Regions from separate parts of the Micromonospora sp. NPDC048999 genome, predicted to be linked through region 2. Evidence: riboswitches for the same ligand, from Rfam matches in the RefSeq annotation. Region 2 holds a riboswitch; each other region holds the start of a gene.
The links. A riboswitch is a leader RNA that binds a small molecule or an ion and turns the genes downstream of it on or off. The one in region 2 is predicted to bind cyclic di-AMP.
Positions count from the first base shown of each region.

Region 1: another riboswitch for cyclic di-AMP. It lies ahead of AB0C02_RS03085 (NlpC/P60 family protein); the one in region 2 lies ahead of AB0C02_RS22300 (hypothetical protein).
Region 3: another riboswitch for cyclic di-AMP. It lies ahead of AB0C02_RS18130 (C39 family peptidase); the one in region 2 lies ahead of AB0C02_RS22300 (hypothetical protein).

Region 1 is NZ_JBEZFI010000001.1:630,711-637,738, reverse strand. Features, by position in the region: gene AB0C02_RS03100 ((Fe-S)-binding protein) at 1-1,042, shown strand, start outside; gene AB0C02_RS03095 (NlpC/P60 family protein) at 1,353-2,366, shown strand; gene AB0C02_RS03090 (N-acetylmuramoyl-L-alanine amidase) at 2,452-4,488, opposite strand; cyclic di-AMP (ydaO/yuaA leader) riboswitch at 4,724-4,861, shown strand; gene AB0C02_RS03085 (NlpC/P60 family protein) at 4,997-5,908, shown strand; gene dcd (dCTP deaminase) at 5,954-6,532, opposite strand; gene AB0C02_RS03075 (pyridoxamine 5'-phosphate oxidase family protein) at 6,611-7,028, shown strand, end outside.
Region 2 is NZ_JBEZFI010000024.1:36,915-43,942, reverse strand. Features, by position in the region: gene AB0C02_RS22310 (AAA family ATPase) at 1-1,597, shown strand, start outside; gene AB0C02_RS22305 (cation diffusion facilitator family transporter) at 1,671-2,585, shown strand; cyclic di-AMP (ydaO/yuaA leader) riboswitch at 2,729-2,862, shown strand; gene AB0C02_RS22300 (hypothetical protein) at 2,867-3,925, shown strand; gene AB0C02_RS22295 (hypothetical protein) at 4,036-4,500, shown strand; gene AB0C02_RS22290 (SRPBCC family protein) at 4,502-4,954, opposite strand; gene AB0C02_RS22285 (STAS domain-containing protein) at 5,050-5,409, opposite strand; gene AB0C02_RS22280 (cellulose binding domain-containing protein) at 5,705-7,028, opposite strand, start outside.
Region 3 is NZ_JBEZFI010000015.1:97,924-104,951, forward strand. Features, by position in the region: gene AB0C02_RS18115 (polysaccharide pyruvyl transferase family protein) at 1-312, opposite strand, end outside; gene AB0C02_RS18120 (hypothetical protein) at 580-1,044, shown strand; gene AB0C02_RS18125 (hypothetical protein) at 1,227-1,997, shown strand; cyclic di-AMP (ydaO/yuaA leader) riboswitch at 2,285-2,426, shown strand; gene AB0C02_RS18130 (C39 family peptidase) at 2,643-3,554, shown strand; gene AB0C02_RS18135 (alpha/beta fold hydrolase) at 3,657-4,409, shown strand; gene AB0C02_RS18140 (cellulose binding domain-containing protein) at 4,469-4,912, opposite strand; gene AB0C02_RS18145 (CDP-glycerol glycerophosphotransferase family protein) at 5,006-6,724, opposite strand; gene AB0C02_RS18150 (bifunctional cytidylyltransferase/SDR family oxidoreductase) at 6,751-7,028, opposite strand, start outside.

The DNA.
Region 1 (7,028 bases), on a different contig from region 2:
CGTGCTCTGGTCGTGCACCACCTGCGGCGCCTGCGTCGAGCAGTGCCCGGTGGACATCGAGCACGTCGACCACATCGTCGACATGCGCCGATACCAGGTGCTGATCGAGTCGAGCTTCCCCTCCGAGGCCGGCGTCATGCTGCGCAACCTGGAGAACAAGGGCAACCCGTGGGGCGCCCCGCAGAACACCCGCGAGGACTGGACCAAGGGCCTCGACTTCGAGGTGCCGCGGGTCGGCGAGGTCGAGGACTTCGAGTACCTGTTCTGGGTCGGCTGTGCCGGCGCGTTCGAGGACCGGGCCAAGAAGACCACCCGGGCGGTCGCCACGCTGCTGCACGAGGCGGGCGTCTCCTTCGCCATCCTCGGCGAGGGTGAGACCTGCACCGGTGACCCGGCCCGCCGGATCGGCAACGAGTTCGTCTTCCAGATGCTCGCCCAGCAGAACGTCGAGACGCTGAACGAGGCGTTCGAGGGCCGGGAGAAGAGCAAGCGCAAGATCGTCGCCACCTGCCCGCACTGCTTCAACACGCTGGGCAACGAGTACGGCCAGCTCGGCGGCGAGTTCGAGGTGGTGCACCACACCCAGCTCCTGGCCCACCTGGTCGCCACCGGCAAGCTCACCCCGGTGCAACCGGTCGACGGCGGCCTGACCTACCACGACCCCTGCTACCTGGGCCGGCACAACCGGGTCTTCACCCCGCCGCGCGAGGTGCTCGGCGCCGCCCTCGGTTCCGCCGAGATCACCGAGATGCCGCGGAACAGCGAGCGCTCCTTCTGCTGCGGCGCCGGCGGTGCCCGGATGTGGATGGAGGAGAAGATCGGCAAGCGGATCAACGTGGACCGGGTCGAGGAGGCCATGTCCACCGGGGCGAAGACCATCGCGGTCGGCTGCCCGTTCTGCTCGACGATGCTCAGCGACGGGGTCAACGGCAAGGGCGCCGGCGAGCAGGTCGAGGTCGTCGACGTGGCCAGCGTGCTGCTCCGCTCGGTCAAGCCGGAGGCCACGGCCGGTGACAAGGAGGCCGAGCCGGTCGCCGGCTGAGGCGTACGCCGGGACCGGCGCAACCGCGACGGCGGTGGCACCCACGCGAGGTGCCACCGCCGTCGCGGTCAGGAGCCGGCGGTGGTGGTGGCGGTCCTGCCCTCCCCGATGGCGAATTGACGACAATGGCTGACAGGGTAATGAATACCCTTTGTGTGCGAGTGATAGCGCGTACGTGACTGAGTAAACGGTCGCCTTGATTCCACCCGGTCACCTTCCCTAAGGTGGGGCACCGACCGCTGTGGTCGTCTGCCTCGACCCTCCCTCACCCGAGGCGCCCGGCGGTCGGTTGCAAAAGGAGTCCGTGCCGGTGGCAACCATGCCTCCTGATCGTCACGCCCCGAGCCATCCCCCGCTCCGACCGATCGGAACGCGCCGGGTCGTACGCCGTCTCCTCACCCTGGTCGCGGCCGTCGCGGTCGGCGCCGGGCTGCTGGCGGCGCCGGCGCACGCGGCACCGCCGTCGGTGGACGAGATCGACGCCCAGATCGACAAGCAGTGGGAACAGCTCGAGCCCACCATCGAGAGCTACAACAAGGTTCGCGCCCAGCTCAAGGTCAACCAGAAGAAGTCGGCGGATCTCGAAAAGAAGATGGTGCCGCTGGAGCTGGAGTCGGCCCTGGCGATGAACAAGGTCGGCGACATCGCCGCCCACTACTACATGAGCGGCCCCTCGCAGGAGATCGGTGCCCTGCTGGTGAGCACCAAGCCGGGTACCCTCGCCGAGCAACTCGTCATCCTCGACCGGCTGGCCCAGCAGCAGCGCAAGCAGGTCGAGAGCGTGCTCGCCATCCGCGACAAGTACAACGCGCAGAAGCAGAAGCTGGACACGTTGATCGCCGCCCAGATCAAGCAGCGCGACGAGCTGGCAGCCAAGAAGAAGCACATCGACGCTGAGATGACGCGGCTGAAGGGGATGCTGCCGAAGTCGTCGGTGCGGGTCGACGGCTGCCCGAAGATCGACGGCGTGATCGCCGCCGCCGCGCAGACCGCCATCAGGACCGCCTGCAGCAAGGTCGGCAGCTGGTACGTGTGGGGTGCCACCGGCCCGAACACGTTCGACTGCTCCGGCCTCACCCAGTTCGCGTACAAGGCGGCGGGGATCTACCTGACCCACTTCACCGGCGCGCAGTGGAACGAGGGCAAGGCCGTCTCCCGCGCCGAGGCGCGCCCCGGTGACCTGGTCTTCTTCTACAGCGACCTGCACCATGTCGGGCTCTATCTCGGCAACGGGCTGATGGTGCACGCGCCACGGACCGGGCAACCGGTGCAGGTGGCGCAGATCAGCTACCAGCCGGTCGCCGGCTTCCGCCGGCCCTACTGACCCTGCCGGCTGACTCTGTCGGCTGACCCTGTCGACCAGCACGAAGGCCCCCGGTCCAGACCGGGGGCCTTCGTCGCGTCCAGGGTCAGCGCGGAGCGCCGACCGCCGCCGGCTGGATCTGCACGTCATCGAGGTTGACGTACATCACCCGGTGGCCGAACTGGATCTGCACGTACTGCATCTTGCCGCGGACGATCGTCCGGTCACCCGGCGCCGAGCCGTCGAACGACACGGCCCGGTAGTACTCGCTCGGCAGGACGCCGCCGACCGCGTACCGCTGGCCCGCCGGGAAGGTGTACTGCAGCGGGGAGATGGCCTGGTAGGGAATCGTGGACGGGTAGGCCACCTGCTCCGGGTAGGCCCGCCCGTACACCGGGATGGTGGTCTTGCCCGGCTTGGGGGTCACCACGAAGCCGTTCGCCCACTTCGCGGTCGGCGCCGAGGCCGGGTTGTGGAACCACGCCTTCTGGCCGAGGTACCAGATCGCCGTCCAGTCGCCCTGCCGGTCGGCGAGGGCGTACGTCTGGCCGGCCGAGGCGCGGGCGCCGTGGTCGGAGATGTACATGGTGTTCGGCTGGCCGTTCGGCTGCAGCCCCAGGTCGTTGACCAGCGGCGCGGTCGGGCTCGGGCCGGTGCGCAGGATGACCGAGGAGGAGCCGCGCAGCGGGCAGGGCTGGATCGGCGGCAGGGGATTCGGGACGCCCGGGGGCTGCCGGTTGCAGCCGGTGAAGGCCGGCTGGTTGGTGGCGTAGTCCGGGTCGATGGTGACCAGCCCGGTGTGCGGGGTCCCGGTGCCCTTGAACGGCGCCTTCATCAGGTCGAAGTAGTGCGACCAGTCCCAGTACGGGCCCGGGTCCCAGTGCATCCCGGCCACATTTGCGGCGGTGATGCCGGGGACGTTGTCGTGGCCCAGGATGTGCTGCCGGTCCAGCGGGATCTGGAAGCTCAGCGCCAGGTGCCGGACCAGCTTGGCCGAGGTCCGGTACATCGCCTCGGTGTACCAGGTGCCGTGGCCGGCGAAACCCTCGTGCTCGATGCCGATCGACTTGGCGTTGACGTACCAGTTGCCGGCGTGCCAGCCGACGTTCTTCGCCTTGATGTGCTGGGCGATGTAGCCGTCCACCGAGCGCAGCGTGTAGTGCCAGCCGAGGTAGTCGGCCCGCTTGACGAGGTCGACGCTGGGACCGAAGTAGCCCTCGGTGTCGTGGATGATGATGTACTCGATCTTCTGCTGGGCCGGCCGGTTGCCGACGTCGTAGTTGCCGTAGTCGCCCGGGTCCGCGCTGAGCTTCGCGTACGGCGCGGGGATCCACTCGCAGGCCAGCCGGACCGGGCACTCCAGGCCGTCCGGCCGCTCGGCGCGGCGCAGCCCGAGCTTGTGCAGCCCGGACTCGTCCGGCTTCACCGTCGTGGCGGCGAGGGTTACCCGCTGGCCGTCGTCGGTGGTCCGGCTGGCACCCTGGCCGAGCTGGTCGTACACCTCGTCGGCGAAGGCCGCCGCGGCGTCCTCGGTGTCCGCGCCGGAATACCGGGCCACCGCGCCGTACCAGGCCGCCGGGTCGCTGCCCGCGCCGACCGGCCCACCCAGCTCCCGCTGGTACGACGCGAGCAGCGCCGCCCCGCCCCGGATGTTGGCGTCGGCGTCGGTGCGCAGCGTCTCCTTCGACTCGCCGGTGAGGTCGGCGGCGGCGTCGAGGGTCTGCAGCGACGCCTGCGGCAGTGCGTCGCCGCTCGGCTGGGCCGCAATCGCCGGGTCGAGGGAGAGCGGCCGGGACTCGTCGCCCCGGGGGTCCTCGTTTTCGTCGACGTGGGAACTGGACGGCGTCGAGGCGACCTGCGCGGCGTCGGTCAGGTGCATCGGGCCGTAGCCGCCGCTGGTGCTGGGCTGGCCCGGGTGGGTGTCCCAACGGGATTCCAGGTACGAGACGCCGAGCAGCACGCCCTGCGGCACGCCGTACTCGGCTGCCGCTGCGGCGTACTGCTGCTGGCGGTTCTGGCTGTCGCTGTTTCCACCGGCGGGGGGCGCCGCCGCGGTGGGACCGCTGGTCGCGAGAGCGGTGGCCGCCGCGACGGCGGCGGCCAGCAGCATCCGTCTGCGCGACGGCAGGGCTGTGAGGTGCATCGAACCTCCAGATAGAGATCGGGGTCACTGCTGGTTCACCCTCACTCCGTACCTGGGTTCTGGTCAACACCTTTCCGAATAACGATGCGACCCGAAGGAAACCTTCACCGCATCCGATCGTGGTTGGAAATTCGCGTACGGTGTGTCACGGCGTCGCGGGTTGCGGATCGATAACGACGGTCCCTACTCTGGTCAGTCGTCGACCGTAGGTCCACCGTCCAACCCGGGCGGTGACGGTCCGACACCGCCGAGTCGCCTCCGGGCGAGCCGGGGAACCAGGTACCTGGGGTGAATCCGCACCGCGGTGCGGTAGGGCGACTCCCTTCCCGCCCGAACCCGTCAGCTAACCCGGTAGGCGGTCAGGGAAGAAGGAGTACGGAGCCCGGTGGCACACCATGCCCCGCGGCCACCGTCGGTCCGGTCGGTCGACCGGTCGGCGGCTGCGCCGCGTTCACGCTGGTCCCGCTTAACCACCGCCCTCGCCGCACTGGCCGGCACCGCCGTCGTCTTGACCGGTGGCGCCACGGCGGCACACGCCGAACCATCCGTCACCGAGATCGAGCGCCAGATCGACCAGGACTGGAACAAGCTCGAACCGATCATCGAGCAGGTCAACGCCACCCGCGAGGACCTCGCCGCCAAGCGCAAGCAGGCCGCCACGCTGGCCAAGCAGATCGCCCCGTTGCAGGCCCAGGTCGACCAGGCCCTCCGGCAGGTCGGCGGTCTCGCCGCCGACGCGTACAAGGGCGACACCATCTCCACCGTCAACGCGCTGCTGGGCAGCCGGTCGCCCGGTGAGCTGGTCGACAGCCTGGAACTGCTCGACCGCTTCGCGTACCGCCAGCAGCAGCAGGTGCAGGCCGTGGCCGACCTGCGCGACCAGTTGGCCGCGAAGAAGAAGTCGCTGGACGACATGATCGCCCAGCTGGCCCGGACCGAGGCCCAGCTCGCGGCCCGGAAGAAGCAGATCGACGCGGAGATCGCCCGGCTGCAGAAGCTACGGCTCAAGGTGTACGGCAACGGTGGCGGCGGCCCGCTGCGCCCGGCGCCCTGCCCCGCCGGTTACCCGGGTGGCCCCGCCGGGGTGGCGGTCAAGTTCGCCTGCGCCCAGATCGGCAAGATCTACGTCTGGGGGGCCGCCGGCCCCGACCACTACGACTGCTCCGGTCTGACGATGGCGGCCTGGGCCAAGGCCGGCGTCTCACTGCCGCACAACGCCCGGCAGCAGCACGACGTCACCCAGCGGGTCAGCCGCGCCGAGCTGCGCCCCGGTGACCTGGTCTTCTACTACAGCGACATACACCACGTCGCGATGTACGTCGGCGACGGCTGGGTGGTGCACGCCTCCGAGTCGGGCAAACCGATCACGATGAAACGCGTCGACGACGGCCAGATCAACAGCTACGGCCGCCCGGGCTGACCGGTTTGCAGGGGCTCCCGCGTCGCGGGGGCCCCTGCTCGGTGTTCAGCGGGTCGGCCAGGTCCGCCAGTTCTGCCAGGACCGGCTCGGGGTCGGGCCACGCTGCCCCTGGTAGCGCGAGCCGTAGACCGCCGAGCCGTACGGGTGCTCGGCCGGCGAGGAGAGCCGGAAGATGCAGAGCTGGCCGATCTTCATGCCGGGCCAGAGGGTGATCGGCAGGTTCGCCACGTTGGAGAGCTCCAGCGTGACGTGCCCGGAGAAGCCCGGGTCGATGAAGCCGGCGGTCGAGTGGGTGAGCAGCCCGAGCCGCCCGAGCGACGACTTGCCTTCCAGGCGCCCGGCGAGTTGGTCGCCGAGCGAGATCACCTCAAGCGTGGAGGCGAGCACGAACTCGCCCGGGTGCAGCACGAACGGCTCGCCCTCGGGCACCTCCACCATCGAGGTGAGGTCGTCCTGCTGCGCGGCCGGGTCGATATGGGTGTAGAGATGGTTGTTGAAGACCCGGAAGAGCCGGTCCAGGCGTACGTCGATGCTGGACGGCTGCACCAGCGCGGGCTCGAAGGGCTCCAGCGCGAGCGTGCCCGACTCGATCTCGGAGACCAGGTCGCGGTCGGAGAGCAGCATCGGAACACCATAGCGACCGGTACGAGTGACCTGCGTGTCGGACTGCATCCTCGTACACGTGTTCGATAGAATGTCCGCATGGCTTCCTGGTCCGAATTCGCCGCCGACGAGCCCCGACTCGCCGACGAGATCCGCCTTCTCCTGCAGCAGTACGGGCCGGGTTTCGGCTACCTCGCCACGGTCCGCGCCGACGGCGGCCCCCGGGTCCACCCGATCTCCCCGGTCATCACCGACGACGGGCTCTACTGCTTCGTCATCGATTCGCCCAAGCGCCGCGACCTCGAACGCGACGGCCGCTACGCGCTCCACTCGTTCCCGCCCGAGGAGAGCGACGACGAGGCGTACGTCGCTGGCCGCGCCCGGCCGGTGACTGACCCGGCCACCGTGGCCCGGGTGGCCGCGCTCGGTCGGGCCGCGCCCCAGGTCGACTGGCGGCTGTTCGAGTTCAACGTCGACGTGGCGATGCTGACCCGGCGCGACCAGGCGGCCTACCTCG
Region 2 (7,028 bases):
GGGCATGCGGGACATCGTCGCCACCATCCAGCGGGAGCAGGACGAGGCGATCCGCTCCCCCGGCTCGGGGGTCACGATCGTCTCCGGCGGCCCGGGCACCGGCAAGACCGCGGTCGCGCTGCACCGGGCCGCGTACCTGCTCTACTCCGAACGGGCCCGGTACGCCGGCGGCGGGATCCTGGTGGTCGGCCCGTCCGGCGTGTTCGTCGAGTACATCGCCTCCGTGCTGCCCTCGCTCGGCGAGGAGACCGCCACCCTGCACTCGCTCGGCTCGCTCTTTCCGGGCATGTCGGCGACCCGTACCGACCCGCCCGAGGTGGCGGCCGTGAAGGGGTCGCTGCGGATGCGCCGGGTGCTGGAACGCGCGGTGCGGGACGCGGTGCCGGACTCCCCCACCGAGCTGCGCCTGCTCTATCGGGGCGAGCTGCTCCGGCTGGGCCGGGCCGAGTTGGACGCGATTCGGGACCGGGCGCTGGCGCGCGGCGCACGCCGCAACGAGGTGCGCCGAGTCGGCTTCGACGCCGTACTCGCCGCCCTGTACGCCCAGGCTCGGGGGCTGCGGATCGGCCGGCTGCCGGAGCAGCCCGCGTTCGAGGACGAGATCATCGAACGACCGGAATTCCGCGAGTTCCTCAAGGCGTGGTGGCCCCGGCTGCACCCGCGGCACGTGCTCGGCTGGCTGGCCCGCCCCGACCGGCTGCGCCGGTACGCCGACGGGATCCTCGCGGCCCGGGAGATCCGGCTGCTGACCGAGGCGTACCGGGCCCTGGACACCGAGGGGCTGACCATCGCCGACATCGCGCTGCTGGACGAGCTGGACGCGCTGCTCGGCAAGCCGGTGCGGCGGGCGAAGCCGAAGCGTGATCCGTTCCAGCTCGCCGGGGGCGTCCGTGAGCTGAGCACGTTCGCCGAGCGGCAGCGGGCGGCCCGGGCCGCCGCCCGGGAGCGGCCGGAGGACTACCGCGACTACGCCCACGTGGTGGTCGACGAGGCGCAGGACGTCTCGCCGATGCAGTGGCGCATGATCGGCCGGCGCGGTCGGCTGGCGTCCTGGACGGTGGTGGGTGACCCGGCGCAGACCGCCTGGACGGGTGACCCGGGGGAGCTGACCCGGGCCCGGGACCAGGCGCTGGGGCAGCGCCGGCGGCACCGGTACGAGCTGACCACCAACTACCGCAACTCGGCGGAGATCTTCGCGGTGGCGGCGGCGGAGATCCGCCGTCGCTATCCGGACCTGGCGTTGCCGACTGCGGTGCGCTCCACCGGGGTGCCGCCGGTCGAGCAGACCGTGCCCACCGCCGAGCTGCCCGCCGCGACCGTGGCCGCGGCCGACGCGCTGCTGGCCGAGGTCGAGGGGACGGTCGGCGTGATCACGCCGGTGCCGCGCCGGGACGAGGTCGCCGGCTGGCTGGGCGAGCGCGGCGACGGCCGGCTCCAGGTGGTGACCAGCCTCCAGGCCAAGGGCATGGAGTACGACGGCGTGGTGCTGGTGGCACCGAGCGAGATCCGGGCCGATCCCGGATCGGGCGTGCGAACGCTCTACGTGGCGCTGTCCCGGGCCACCCAGCGCCTCACCACCCTGGACCCGGTCGGCTGACCCACTCGCTTGCACATATTGCGATGTGAGCATAGATTGGCCTGGCCGGGGCGCGGAACGAGAGGGTGTGGGCGTGGGCGCAGGTCATGACCACAGCGGCACGGTCACCAACGCCGCGCACCGCCACCGGGGTCGGCTCTGGGCCGCGTTCGGGCTGCTCACCGCTCTCATGCTGGTCGAGGCGGTGGCCGCGTTCGCCACCGGTTCGCTGGCCCTGCTCTCCGACGCCGGGCACATGTTCACCGACGTGCTCGGCATCGGCATGGCGCTCGCCGCGATCACCGCCACCCAACGGGCCAACACCGACCCGCAGCGCACCTTCGGGCTCTACCGGCTGGAGGTGCTGGCCGCGCTCGCCAACGCGGTCCTGCTCGGCGCGGTCGCCGCCTACGTGCTCGTCGAGGCGGTCCGCCGGTTCGGTGAGCCGCCGGAAGTGCTCGCCTGGCCGATGCTGGCCGTGGCGGTGCTCGGCCTGCTCGCCAACCTGGCCGCGTTCGGGCTGCTGCGGTCCGGCGCGCAGGAAAGCATCAACCTGCGCGGGGCGTACCTGGAGGTGCTCGGCGACCTGCTGGGCTCGCTCGGGGTGATCGCCGCCGCCCTGGTCATCGCGTTCACCGACTGGTGGTGGGCCGACCCGCTGGTCGCCGTCGCGATCGGGCTGTTCATCCTGCCGCGTACCTGGCGGCTCGGCCGGGCCGCGGTCCGCATCCTGGTGCAGGCTGCCCCGGAGCACCTCCAGGTGACCGCGGTGCGCGACCGGCTGGCCGCGGTCCCCGGCGTCGCCGAGGTGCACGACCTGCACGTCTGGACGCTCACCTCCGGCATGGAGGTGGCCTCGGCGCACCTGGCCACCATCCCCGGCGCCGAGGTGGGCGAGGTGCTGGCCGCCGCGCGGGCCGCCCTGCACGAGGACTTCCGAATCGATCACGCCACGTTGCAGATCGAACCCGGAGCGTCAGCCGGCGCGTGCGGACCCGTGGAGTGGTAATTAGGGCAATCTTAAATCCAAGTGGCTATTGTGCATCTATGCCGACTTTGGTCCGATTCTCGATCCCCGCCACGGGGCCCGGATCGGCGTACGGCCGGTAGGCTCGGTCGCGGTCTCCACCCGGCGGCGCGCTGTGGCGCCGGGGGCGGCCGTCGCCTAATCGCCAGCAGCACGGCGAGCCGGGGAACCACGTTCCTGGGGTGCATCCGCGTCAGCGGTAGGGATCTTCCGTCCCGAACCCGTCAGCTAACCCGGTCGGCGGTTGACGGAAGGACACGTTCATGGCACCTGTACGACGGACGGCCGCCCGGTTGGCGGCCCTGCTCGTCGCGGCGCTCGCCCTCGGCGTCGCGGCCGCGCCGCTCTCCCCCGCCTCGGCGGCCGCCCCGACCGGGCTGCTCGCGGTCGGCCACGACGACGAGGGTGGCAGCCCGGCGCTGCACGCCCAACTCGAAGCGGCCAGCAAGGGCTGGCTGGACGCGCGGGCGGCGTTGAACCGGTCGGAGCAACGGCAGCGGCAGCTCACCGCCCAGCTCAAGGCGGTCAACGCCGAGCTGGAGGTACGCGACGCCAAGGTCGGCGAGATCGCCGAGGTCGCGTACCGGACCGGGCGGCTCGGCACCGCCGCGGCCCTGCTCGGCAGCAGCAGCCCGCAGGGCTTCCTGGACCGGGCCGCCGCCCTGCAACAGGTCGCCGCGCACGAGGACCACGCGCTGCGCGAGCTGATCGACACCCGGGACCGGGCCAACCGCACCCAGACGGCGCTGGGCGCCGAGATCCGGGAACAGCGCAAGCAGGTCACGGTGATGGCCAAGCGCAAGGAGCAGGCGGAACGCGCGCTGGAGGTGGCGAACACCAACGCCACCAGCACCGACGGTGGCAGCGGCATGCAGGGCACCTCCCGGGCCGACGCCACGCCGGCGCCGCGCAACGCCGACGGCTCGTGGCCCTCGGAGTCGTGCAGCGTGAAGGACCCGACCCCGGCCAACGGCTGCATCACCCCGCGCATGCTGCACGCGCTTCAACAGGCCAAGGCGGCCGGGTTCACCCGGTACGTCTCCTGCTACCGGCCCAGCGGCTCCGGCGAGCACCCGAAGGGCCGGGCCTGCGACTTCGCCGCCCAGAAGAACGGCTTCGGCGGGGTGGCCACCGGCGGCGACAAGACGTACGGCAACAACCTGGCCGCGTACTTCATCCGCAACGCCGACCCGCTCGCGGTGCTCTACGTGATCTGGTTCAAGCAGATCTGGCTGCCCAGCAGCGGGTGGAAGGCGTACACCAGCGGCAACGGCGACCCGTCCAGCGACCACACCAACCACGTGCACCTGTCGGTGTACTGAGGCCGCCGGTGGCCCGCCGCCCGGCGGGCCCACCTACGCCCGCCGACGTACGCCGGATGTCGCCGCGCGCCCCACGACGGCGGGCCGGCGAGGATCGAACATCTCCAGGCATGAGCCGACTGTCTCCCGCCGGGCGCAAGGCCCTGCTCACCCTGCACCTGGTCACCGCGCTGGGCTGGCTCGGGGCGGACCTGGTGCTACTCACCCTCGGCGTCGCCGGGCTGCGTGGCGCCGACCCCGCAGTGGTCTACCCGGCGGCGGGGCTGCTGGTCACGTACGTCTTCGGGCCGCTGAGCGTGGCGGTCTGGCTGATCGGACTGGCCAGCGCGCTGCTCACCCCGTGGGGCCTGCTGCGCTGGCGCTGGGTGCTGGTGAAGTTCGCGATCACCACGGCGATGCTGGGGCTGGTGCTGCTGCTGCTCACCCCGACCGTGCGCCGGCTCGGCGCGCTGGGCCCGGACCTCACCACCCGGGACCGACTGGACCTCATCATCCCGCCGGTGGTCTCCAGCACCCTGCTGATCGTCATGACCGTGCTGTCCACCTACAAGCCGTGGGGACGGCGGCGCAGCTGACTCACTCCGTCCGCCCCTCCAGGGCGGCCCCGAGCCGGCTGGCGAGGCCGAGGTGGGCCGCCCGGGCCTGCCGGAAGGCGTACCCGAACAGCGGCGCCGGGGCGGAGAGGGTGATCTCGACGTCGACGCGCACCACGCCGCCCGGCTCGTCCCGCAGCCGGGTGTGGTTGCGGACGGTGGTGGCCGGCTGCTGACGGGCCACCGTCACCACCTCGTCCTCGGTCGCGATCAGCACGTCCGCCTGGTAGGTGACCGGGAAGTGCAGCGGCCCGAGCTCCAGCCGGTCGGTGATCGCATAGCTGGCCAGGGCGCCGGGGCGCGGCGGCAGCGAGCGCACCCGGACGATCAGCGGATGCAACTCACCCTGGCGGGTCAGGTCGCTGAGCAGGGCGAGCGCGTTCGCCCTGGTGCAGCGGGCCTGCACGGTGTAGCTGAAAGTGTCGCTGCTGAGCAACGCCGTATCCCCTTGCCGTCGGCGATCCGCACGATCGTCGCCTAACCGGGGCCCGGCTGGCAACGACCGACGAAAAGCGTACGGAGCCGGGCGGCTCAGGCGCCAGGAAGGACCTGCGGAGCGCCGGCGGCGAAGTAGGGCTCGGGCGCGCCGAAGAGGCCCAGCAGGCCGGTGACCCAGAGCTGGCGGTGCACGAACCGGCTCGGCTCGGTGACCACCAGCTTCACGCCGCTGACCTCGGCGGTCTGGAAACCGGCGACCATCGCGCTGATGCCGACCGAGTCGATGAACGTGACCAGCCGCATGTTCAGCTCGATCCGGGCCGGGCGGCCCTTCGCGAGCACCTCAGCGATCGCTTCCCGCACCTCGTACGCGGTGTCGACGTCGATCTCGCCCCGCGGGGCGATCTGGATGACACCACCCGGCAACACCGATTGCACGATCGACAGGCTCACGCGAGCACCTCCACTCGCCCGTACGGGCGCCTCATCAGTACGCGGGCCGCGACCGAGAGTATTCCTCCGATGCCCTCGGTCGCCACCCCTCGGGACGGGCAATTCGCGGACTGGGCACACCTGGGCATCCCGACCAGAGTAGCCGCTTCGGGCCGCTCCGGCCCGGAGCCGACCCCCGGCGCGTTCGGGTGGTTGGTCCCGCCTCGTCCCGTCGGCCACGCCAGTCCTGGGATGGTTTGCGGTGACCCGACGACGGTGGCCGTCCCGCGGACGGGACGGCCACCGTACGGCCCGGTCAGCGGGCGATGGTCGGGGTGCAGGTGGCCGTGGGCACCGAGTTGGTCTTGCTCCAGTCGGCCAGGAAGCCGAAGCTGGTGCTGGCCCCCGTGCCGAGGGCGCCGTTGTAGCCGGCGTCCTTGACCACCACGGAACTGCCGCTCTGGGTGTACGTACCACCCCAGAGCTGGGTGATCTTCTGCCCGTTGGCAAAGGTCCAGGACACCGACCAGGCGCTGGTCGGCGAGCCGTTGTTACGGACCGTCACCTCGGCCTGGAAGCCGCCCTCCCACGAGTTGGTCACCTGGTACGTCGCCGTGCAGCCGCTGCCGGGCGGCGGAGTGGTCGTCGGCGGCGCGGTCGTCGGCGGCGCGGTCGTCGGAGGTGCGGTGGTCGGAGGTGCGGTCGTGGGCGGGGCCGTCGTCGGCGGGGCAGTCGTCGGCGGCGCGGTGGTGGGCGGAGCCGTCGTCGGCGGTGTGGTCGTGCCGCCGAGCCGGTCCGCCACCAGGATGCCCCGGCCGTTGGTGCCGAGGTAGACCCGACCGTAGACGCGCGGGTCGCCGGTCAACGCCTCGCCGGCATTGCCGTACTGGTGCTGGTTGTCGTTGATCCGCACCCAGGTCGCGCCGGTGTTGTCGGAGCGGTAGACGCCGGGCTGCCCGTCGATCGTGCCGACGACGAACAGCGCCGGGTACGTCTGTCCGGGCGCCGCCTTGCCGAAGCCGACGTTGACGGCGGTGCTGACGCTGGTGACCTTGGTGAAGCTGGTCCCGGAGTTGGTGGAGTGCCAGAGGCCGCCCTCGCCGGCCAGCCAGACGTCGCCCTCCGTGCCGGGGAGCGCCTTGAACTTCACGTCGACGGTCGGCAGGCCGGTGGCGGCGCTGGCGGTGAAGCTGGCCCCGCCGTTGGTGCTGACGTAGAACTTCCCGCCGCTGTACCCGTAGAACTTGTTCGAGTTGACCCGGTCGGACTTGATGATCGCGTTGGCCGGGATGCCGGTCGACGCGGTCCACGAGTTGCCGAAGCCGACCGAGCGGACCACCTGCTTGCCGGAGTCGCCCGGCGCCCACACGAACTGGCTGCCGTCGGCGGACGCGGCCACCGTGCCGCCGTTGTTGATCCCGCCGGGCTCGCTGCCCTGGAACCAGTTCGCCCCGCCGTCGGTGGAGAACGCGACATGCCGGTCGTTCGGCCGGTCCGAGGCGGTGAAGTTACCCGCCCGAACCATGATCGACGGCTTGGTCTCGGCGTAGTCGAGGCTGGTCGTGCTGGTGAAGACCGGCTGGGTGAACATCATCGACGGCACCGCGTTCAGGTCGGTGTGCCGGAAGCCGCCGATGTCG
Region 3 (7,028 bases), on a different contig from region 2:
CGGGATCTTCAACCGCTCGATCAGCCGGGTCATCGACTCCAGCCGGTGCGCGTAGCTGCGCCGGAACGCGTTGGCCAGCGGGACCACGAAAACGTCGTACTTCTCGTTGATCTCGGCCGCGGTGCGCGGGTCGGGCCGGAACCACCGCGACGGGGTGATCTCCGCCGTCGAGGTGGCCAGCAGCTTGTACGCGGCGTGACTGAAGACCAGGTTTCCGTTGTTGTCGCCGATCCAGTTCCGTTCGAAGGTATCCTCCGGGGTGATGACGTCGAACGGGCCCTTGCGGCCGCGCAGAAAAATCCGCTGATGCATCCGGAGCTGTCCACCTTCCATCCCGGGCACCGCGTGCCCGGCGGGAACCGGACCGGCCCGGCCAGCGTGCGATCCCCGTTCCATGCAGGAACCGCGATTTTAGGCCATCGGGTGAACTCGATGGAAATCCGCTCATCGGGCGGCCGGCCCGTCGCGCTCCGCGCCCCGCGCACCCGCCGTTTGTCCGGTTCGGCACCCCCCGGGCCGGCCGGTGCGACACGCCCGGCGAAGGTGCGTTCCGGTCGTTTCGGCGGTAATTTGGGGCCCGTGCTTCCGATCGTGCTCACCTGTCCCATGTGGTGGGTGGCGCGCTGGACGGCCCGCATGCTGGCCAGCCTGGCCGTGGTCGTCTCCTGTTCCCTCGGCGCCGCCGCGGTGCCCCTCGGCCCGGCCGTGGCGGCTCAGGCGGCCGCCAACACCCTCGCCGTCGACCCGCCGACCCTGCGGGCGGCGCGCCCCGGCAGCCCCGAGCCCGGTTCCGCCCGCCGGGTCCTGATCCGCTGGTCCGATTCGGCCGCCGAGGCGGCCGGCCCGGCCGCGTCCGGCGCCGTGGTCGGCTCCGACGCGCGCGCTGGACAGCAGGGGCCCGGCTTCGGCGCGGTGGGCATCCCGGTCGGCGTGCCCGACCCGGCGGCACGGCGCGGGGTCGAGGTCGCCCCGGTGGACCGGCAGCCCGTCCTGACCGGGCTGCTCCCGGCGGCCGTCGGCTCCCGGGCCCCGCCGGCCCGCTGACGGTTCCCGGGCCCGCCCGGCCCGTCGACGACCTCGCGGGCCACGGCCCGTGTTCGCCGTACCGACCGAACCCTCACCCGCACCTGCCCGACGGCGGCCCCGGCGGCGCCCACCCCCGGTCGCGCCCCGCCCCGGGCGCTCGTGCGGACCTCTTGCCACGTCGTTCCCGTGAGGTGCCGACCATGCAGAAGACCGTTCTCTACCACTTCCTCACCGGTGTCCCCGCAGCCGTCGCCATCTGGTCGATCCTGCTCGTGCTCGCCCTGGCCGTGCTGGCCGTGCTGGTCACCCGGCCGGAACGCCCGATGGATCCCGGCCCCGATCCGGCCGCCGAGGAGGCGGCCCGCCGCGCCGACCTGCGCCGGTACGCCGACGAGGTGGCGGTGGCCGCCGCCGGGGCCGCGCAGAGCGCCCGCCGGCGTCGCGAGCAGTGGCTGACCGTCCAGGCGGCGGCCGAGCGGGCCTGGCGGGCGTACGACGGGGCCGAGGCGACCGCCCGACGCCTCGCCGGCACCGCCGTGCTGCCCGAGCCGCGTACCCCGCGCACGCCGGCCGAGTACGCGGCCCGGGAGCGGTGGCTGCACCGCGCGGCGATGGCGGCGCACTGGCGGGGCGATCTGACCGCTCGGCAACTCGCCGACGTCCTCGCCGGCCGCAACGGGTGGGACCCGCGGCGGCACCCGGCCGAGCAGGAGATCGTCCTGGCCCGGGCAGTACGCGACGGCCGGCGGGCCGGCTGGCGAGCCGCCGCCGAGCGGGAGCAGCGGGCGTGGCGCGACGCCGAGGTGGCCGTCGACGCAGCCCGGACCCTGGCCGCCGAGGCGTACGCCGCCGCCGCGGCGCTGCGCCCCGGCCCGGTCCCGGTGCGCGGCACCGGGCCGGTGGCCCCGGCTCGCGCGGCTGTACCGGCCGGCGTCCGCGCCGCCCGCTTCCGTCCGGCGCGGGTCGGCTGAATCGTTACCCAAATCCGGTGAGCCAGCTCACCCGAGCGGAGAAACGGTCATCCGGGTCGGCTCGGGTGATCGATCCCGCGATTCCGGGCCGATCGTCCACCCGATGTCCGATTCACGCCCGACGGTTCCGCGATAACTGCTCGTCCCATTGAGTAGCGTCAGTCGCTCGCTGTTCCGGTCGGCACCGCCGATTCCGATGTTTAAGCAGGTGGGAGCGCTTGGCAGATGGCAGACCCGCCGGTAGTGTCGGCGCGTCCGGTGCGGTTCCCGATCGCAGATGGCGACGCCGTGCCGACCCGCTCAATCGTGATCTCACGAACCGGGGACCCAGAGCAACACCGGGGTGAATCCGCGAGCTACGGCCCGCGGTAGGGCGTACTTCCCGCCCGAATCCGTCAGCTAACCCGGTAGGCGGTTACGGAAGGAGTGCCAGCCTCGTGCGCACCACCCCCCGTTCCTCCCCAATCCTCCACGGCGTCGCGGTGCCCTTGCTCGCCTGACCGGCGAGTCGGATTCCGGTAACCGCCCCCGTAGCCCGGTCCACCGGGCTCGTCCCCTTCCCGCGGCATCCCGCCCAGAAACGTGCGTGAGTTCCTCCGCACGTCGGGCCGGCGTGTGCCCGCTCAGGACCCCGTGGAGGAACACGTGAAGCACCGTCTGAACCTTGAACTGCGGCTGAAGCGTCAACTGCGACGCCTCGCGACCGAGCGCTCGTACCAGATCGTTGCCGGCTCCGCAGCGGCCCTCGTGCTGGCCGGCGGGACCGCTGCCGCGCTGACCACCGGCGACGAGGCGCCCGTCCGCCAGGAGCGCACGGCCGCCGTCGCCGAGCTGGCCCCCCAGCCCGTCGAGGTCGCCGCCAACGGCGAGGTGCAAGCCGCCGCTGCTGCCCCCTCCCCGTCCGACTCGCCGAGTCCGTCGCCGTCGGCCGCGCCGTCCGACTCTCCGTCCGCCGCGCCGTCCGACTCGCCGAGCGCGTCGCCGTCGGCGAAGCCCAGCACCGCCAAGGCGGACCCGGATGTGACCCCCGCGGAGCAGCCGAAGCCGCCGTCGACCAAGGTGCTCGACTACGACTACCAGGCGCAGACCGCCTACTGGAACTGCGGCCCGGCCGCGGTGCGTAACGCCCTGAGCGCGACCGGCATCGAGACCACCCAGGACGCGATGGCCGTCCCGCTGCACGCCGGCGTGAACGGCACGGACTCCGCCGAGGACACCACCCGGGGCTTGAACCAGATGGTCAAGGGCAGCCCGTACCAGACGCACATGATCTCCGGCCAGGCCGCGACCCCGGCGCAGATGGACCAGCTCCAGGCCGACCTGGTCAACGCGATCGGCGACGGCCGGGGCGTCGTGGTCAACATCGCCGGCTCCGCCACCGACACCAGCGGCGGCTGGCACTCGTTCCCCGGCGGCCACTACATCGCCGTGGTCGGCTACAAGGACGACGGCCGGACCGCGCTGATCGCCGACTCGGCGAACCCGTCGGTGCCGTCGTACTGGATCACCACCATCAACCTGGCGAACTGGGCCGCCACCCGCGGCTACTCGGCCTGATCCCACCCTCCCCCCGTCGGGCACCGGCTCCTGCGAGCCGGTGCCCGACTCCGTACGCGGGTGTCTCGCGTGTCGCGCCGGTCCGGTGGCACACTGCGCCGTATGGCCGATGAGACGGGTACTCGCCAGCTGCTGCTGCTGCACGGCCTGGGCGCCACCGGCGAGGTGTGGCTGCCCTGGGCGCCGCTGCTGGAGCGCCGCTGGGCGGGCCGCTGGCTCGCTCCCGACCTGGCCGGCCACGGCTGGTCGCCGCCGCTGCCGGCGTACTCCTTCGAGGCCCTCGCGGAGCGGGTGGTGGCGGGGCTCGGCCCGTTGGCTGAGCGACTCGGCCCCCGGGACCGGTTGGTGCTGCTCGGGCACTCGCTCGGCGGGGTGGTGGCACTGGCGTTGGCCGCGCGGTCGCGGCGGCTGCCGGTCGACGCGGTGATCGGGCTGGGCATCAAGGTCGGCTGGACGCCGGCCGAGCTGGGCAAGGCCCGTGAGCTGGCCGAGCGGCCGGTGACCTGGTTCGCCAGCCGGGACGAGGCGGCCCGCCGCTACCTGCGGGTCGCCGGGCTGGCCGGGCTCTTCGTCCCCGACGACCCGGTGGTGGACGCCGGGCTGCGCCGCGAGGACGGCCGCTGGCGGCTGGCCATGGATCCGGCCGCGTTCGCGGTGGGGGAGCCGGGACTGCCGGCCCTGCTTGCCGCGACCGACGTGCCGGTGCTGTTGGCCCGGGGCGAGCAGGACCCGATGGTGAGCGACGCGCAGCTCAAGGAGCTGGGTGTCCCGGTGGTCACGCTGCCGGGGCTGGGCCACAACGCGCACGTCGAGGATCCGGAGGCCGTCCTCGCCCTCCTCGACCCGTATCTCTGACCGGGATCCGTAGACAGCGACGGCGTGATCGGTGGCCGCTCAACCGTCCGTCGTGCCTCCTAGGTCAGGCAGGGCATGCGGTTCAGCGCGAACCGGCTGGGCGGCACGATGCCGTTGGCGATGTACCCGATGAGCGGCTGGGCTCCCGGTGCGATAACTGAGTTCCAGCCGGCATCCTGGACGACGACGGTGCCGTTGGTGTGACTGATCAGCGTGGCGTTCCAGAGCGCCACGATCGGTTGCGAGTTCGGCATGGCCCAGCTCAGTGTCCAGCCGTCGATCGTCGGTGGGTTGATGGTGCCGACCGTCACCCACACGATCGCCCCGTCCAACGAGGCCCGCACGATGCAGCTGGCGGTCGGATCGGCGCTGAGTAGGGTCGGTGTCTCGGCATTCTTCGTCGCGTGAGCGGCGGTGCCACCAGAGGCCAGGATGGTGACGAGGAGCGGCAGGGCCAGGATGCGGGCCCACCAACGAGCCGGTCGGGTCGGGCGACTGGGCACGGGAAACCTCCTCTGGACTGATGGCATCGAGAGGTGCCAAGAAATCCATAATGACCGATGGAATGTCCGCTCGGCCAGAGGTTCCCGTAGGCGTCAGGCGGTGGGGTGCAGCGGCGCGCCGGCGCGGGCGACGGTGTCGGCGCGCCCTGGCCCCGGCGGAGTCCAGCCGGGGTCGAGTTCGCGGCGGGCGGCGTCGAGGAACGCCTCGGCGTACGCCTCGGTGGGGAAGTCACCCAGGTAGCGGGTGCGGGTGGCCCAGCGGGCCGCCGCCTTCGGGTCGGTGTCAAGCAGCCCGGCCAGCACGTCGTCCACGTTGGACATGTCCCGGCGCAGCACGTAGCCGGAGCCGGCGAGGGGGAACCGCGCGACGAAGTGCTCGCCGTCGGTGCCCATGTCGGTGACCGCGTACGGCTTGCCGGAGTAGAGCCAGTCGGAGATGACCCCGGAGACGTCCGAGATCAACGCGTCGGCGCGGTTGACGCATTCGGTCAGGGTCAGGTCGCGGCCGGCCGCCGCCCCCCACAGGTGGGCCCGGCCGGTCCTCGCCCGGTCCGCCGCCAGCAGTTCGGTCAGCCGGGCCAGGTGCCGGGCCGAGGCCGGGTTCTGCGCGGTGTACGGGTGGGCCCGCAGGATCACCGTGGCGCCCCGGTCCAGCAACCGGCGGATCACCGTCTCGGCCACCGGCAGCGAGCAGTAGTTCGCGTCGGCGTGGTGCCCCGTCCAGGTGGGCGTGTAGAGCACGGTCGGCTGCGTCCGGCCGGGAGTCGGCTCCCGGCGTACCTCGATCGCCTCCACCTGGGGCCGGCCGACCACGACGAACTTCTCGGCGGAGATCTCCACGCCGGCCCGGGCGTACCGGTCGATCGCGGCCTGGCCGGCCACGAAGATCCGGTCGAAGATCGCCGAGACCGGGTTGGCGCTGGGCGCCTTGTCGCTGTCGCCATGGTGCAACTGCACGTGAGTGAGCTGCGAGAAGCGGATGCAGTGGCTGTTCTTCGCGCCGTGGTTGACGTAGAAGGCCGCGCGCAGGCTCGGCACCAGGGCCTCGTCCAGGGCCTTGAGCGTCGGGCAGAAGACCACCGGCGCGCGGGTCGCGGCGGCGATGGTGGGCAGGAACTCCGGCTCCCGCAGCAGGACCAGGAACGGCCGGCCGATCCGCTCCAGGTACGGCAGCCACATGGTGACCTGGTATTCCGAGCCGGGCGGGGCGGAGAAGTAGAGCACGAACTCGGGCTGGTGCCGGCGCAGCGCCCGGCCCACCGGACCGCCCCCGGTGTTCGGCCGGAGCCGGCGCCGGGCCAGGTCGAGCGCGACCGCGCCGCAGGCCGCGCCGACCAGTAGGGCGGCGGCCAGCGCCACCCAGGCGGGCAGGACCAGGCCGGCGGCCACCGCCACCAGGGCGAGCAGTACCAGCAGCGCGTCGCCGAGCCGGGCGGCGACCAGCGGGGTCCAGGACCGGACCGGAAGGTTGGCCGCGCGGATCTCCAGGGCGCCGGCGTCGCGCAGCGGCCCCGCCAGCAGGACTAGGCTGAGCAGCACCAGGCCGGCGGCGGCCAGGGCCGGGTCGAAGCCGGCGTCGAGCCGGCGAGCGTAGCCGACCAGGATCCCGGCGGCGATGAGCACCGAATCGGCGACGCCGTCGGCGCTCGGCCGGACCCGGCGTCGTTCCCAGCCGGCGGCGGCCAGGGCGGCGACCGCGATCGCCAACCCCCAGCCGGTCGCCCCGGTGAGCGCCACCACGAGGACGGCCAGCACCGCCAGCCCGGTGGTCAGCACCCGGGCGAGCAGTTTCCGGACCAGATCAGCAGGCATGGCGCCGGTTCGCTTCCGTCCTGCCGTCAGCCGGCGTCGACGCCGCTGGAGAGCTCGTCGTCGGCCGCGGCGGGCTGGGTCGGCACCGCCGCCACCGGCTCGCCGGGCGCCCGGCGTACGTCGATCACCTGGCCGGTCAGCTCCGAGATCAGCACGTCCAGGGAGGCCCGGGCGACCGCCTCGGCGGACAGCAGGGTGTGCTCCGGCTCCTCGCCGAACGCCTTGGTGCGCATCGGGGTCGCGGTGCGCTCCGGGTTGACGCAGTTGACCCGCACGCTGAGCTCGGCCCACTCGTCGGCGAGCG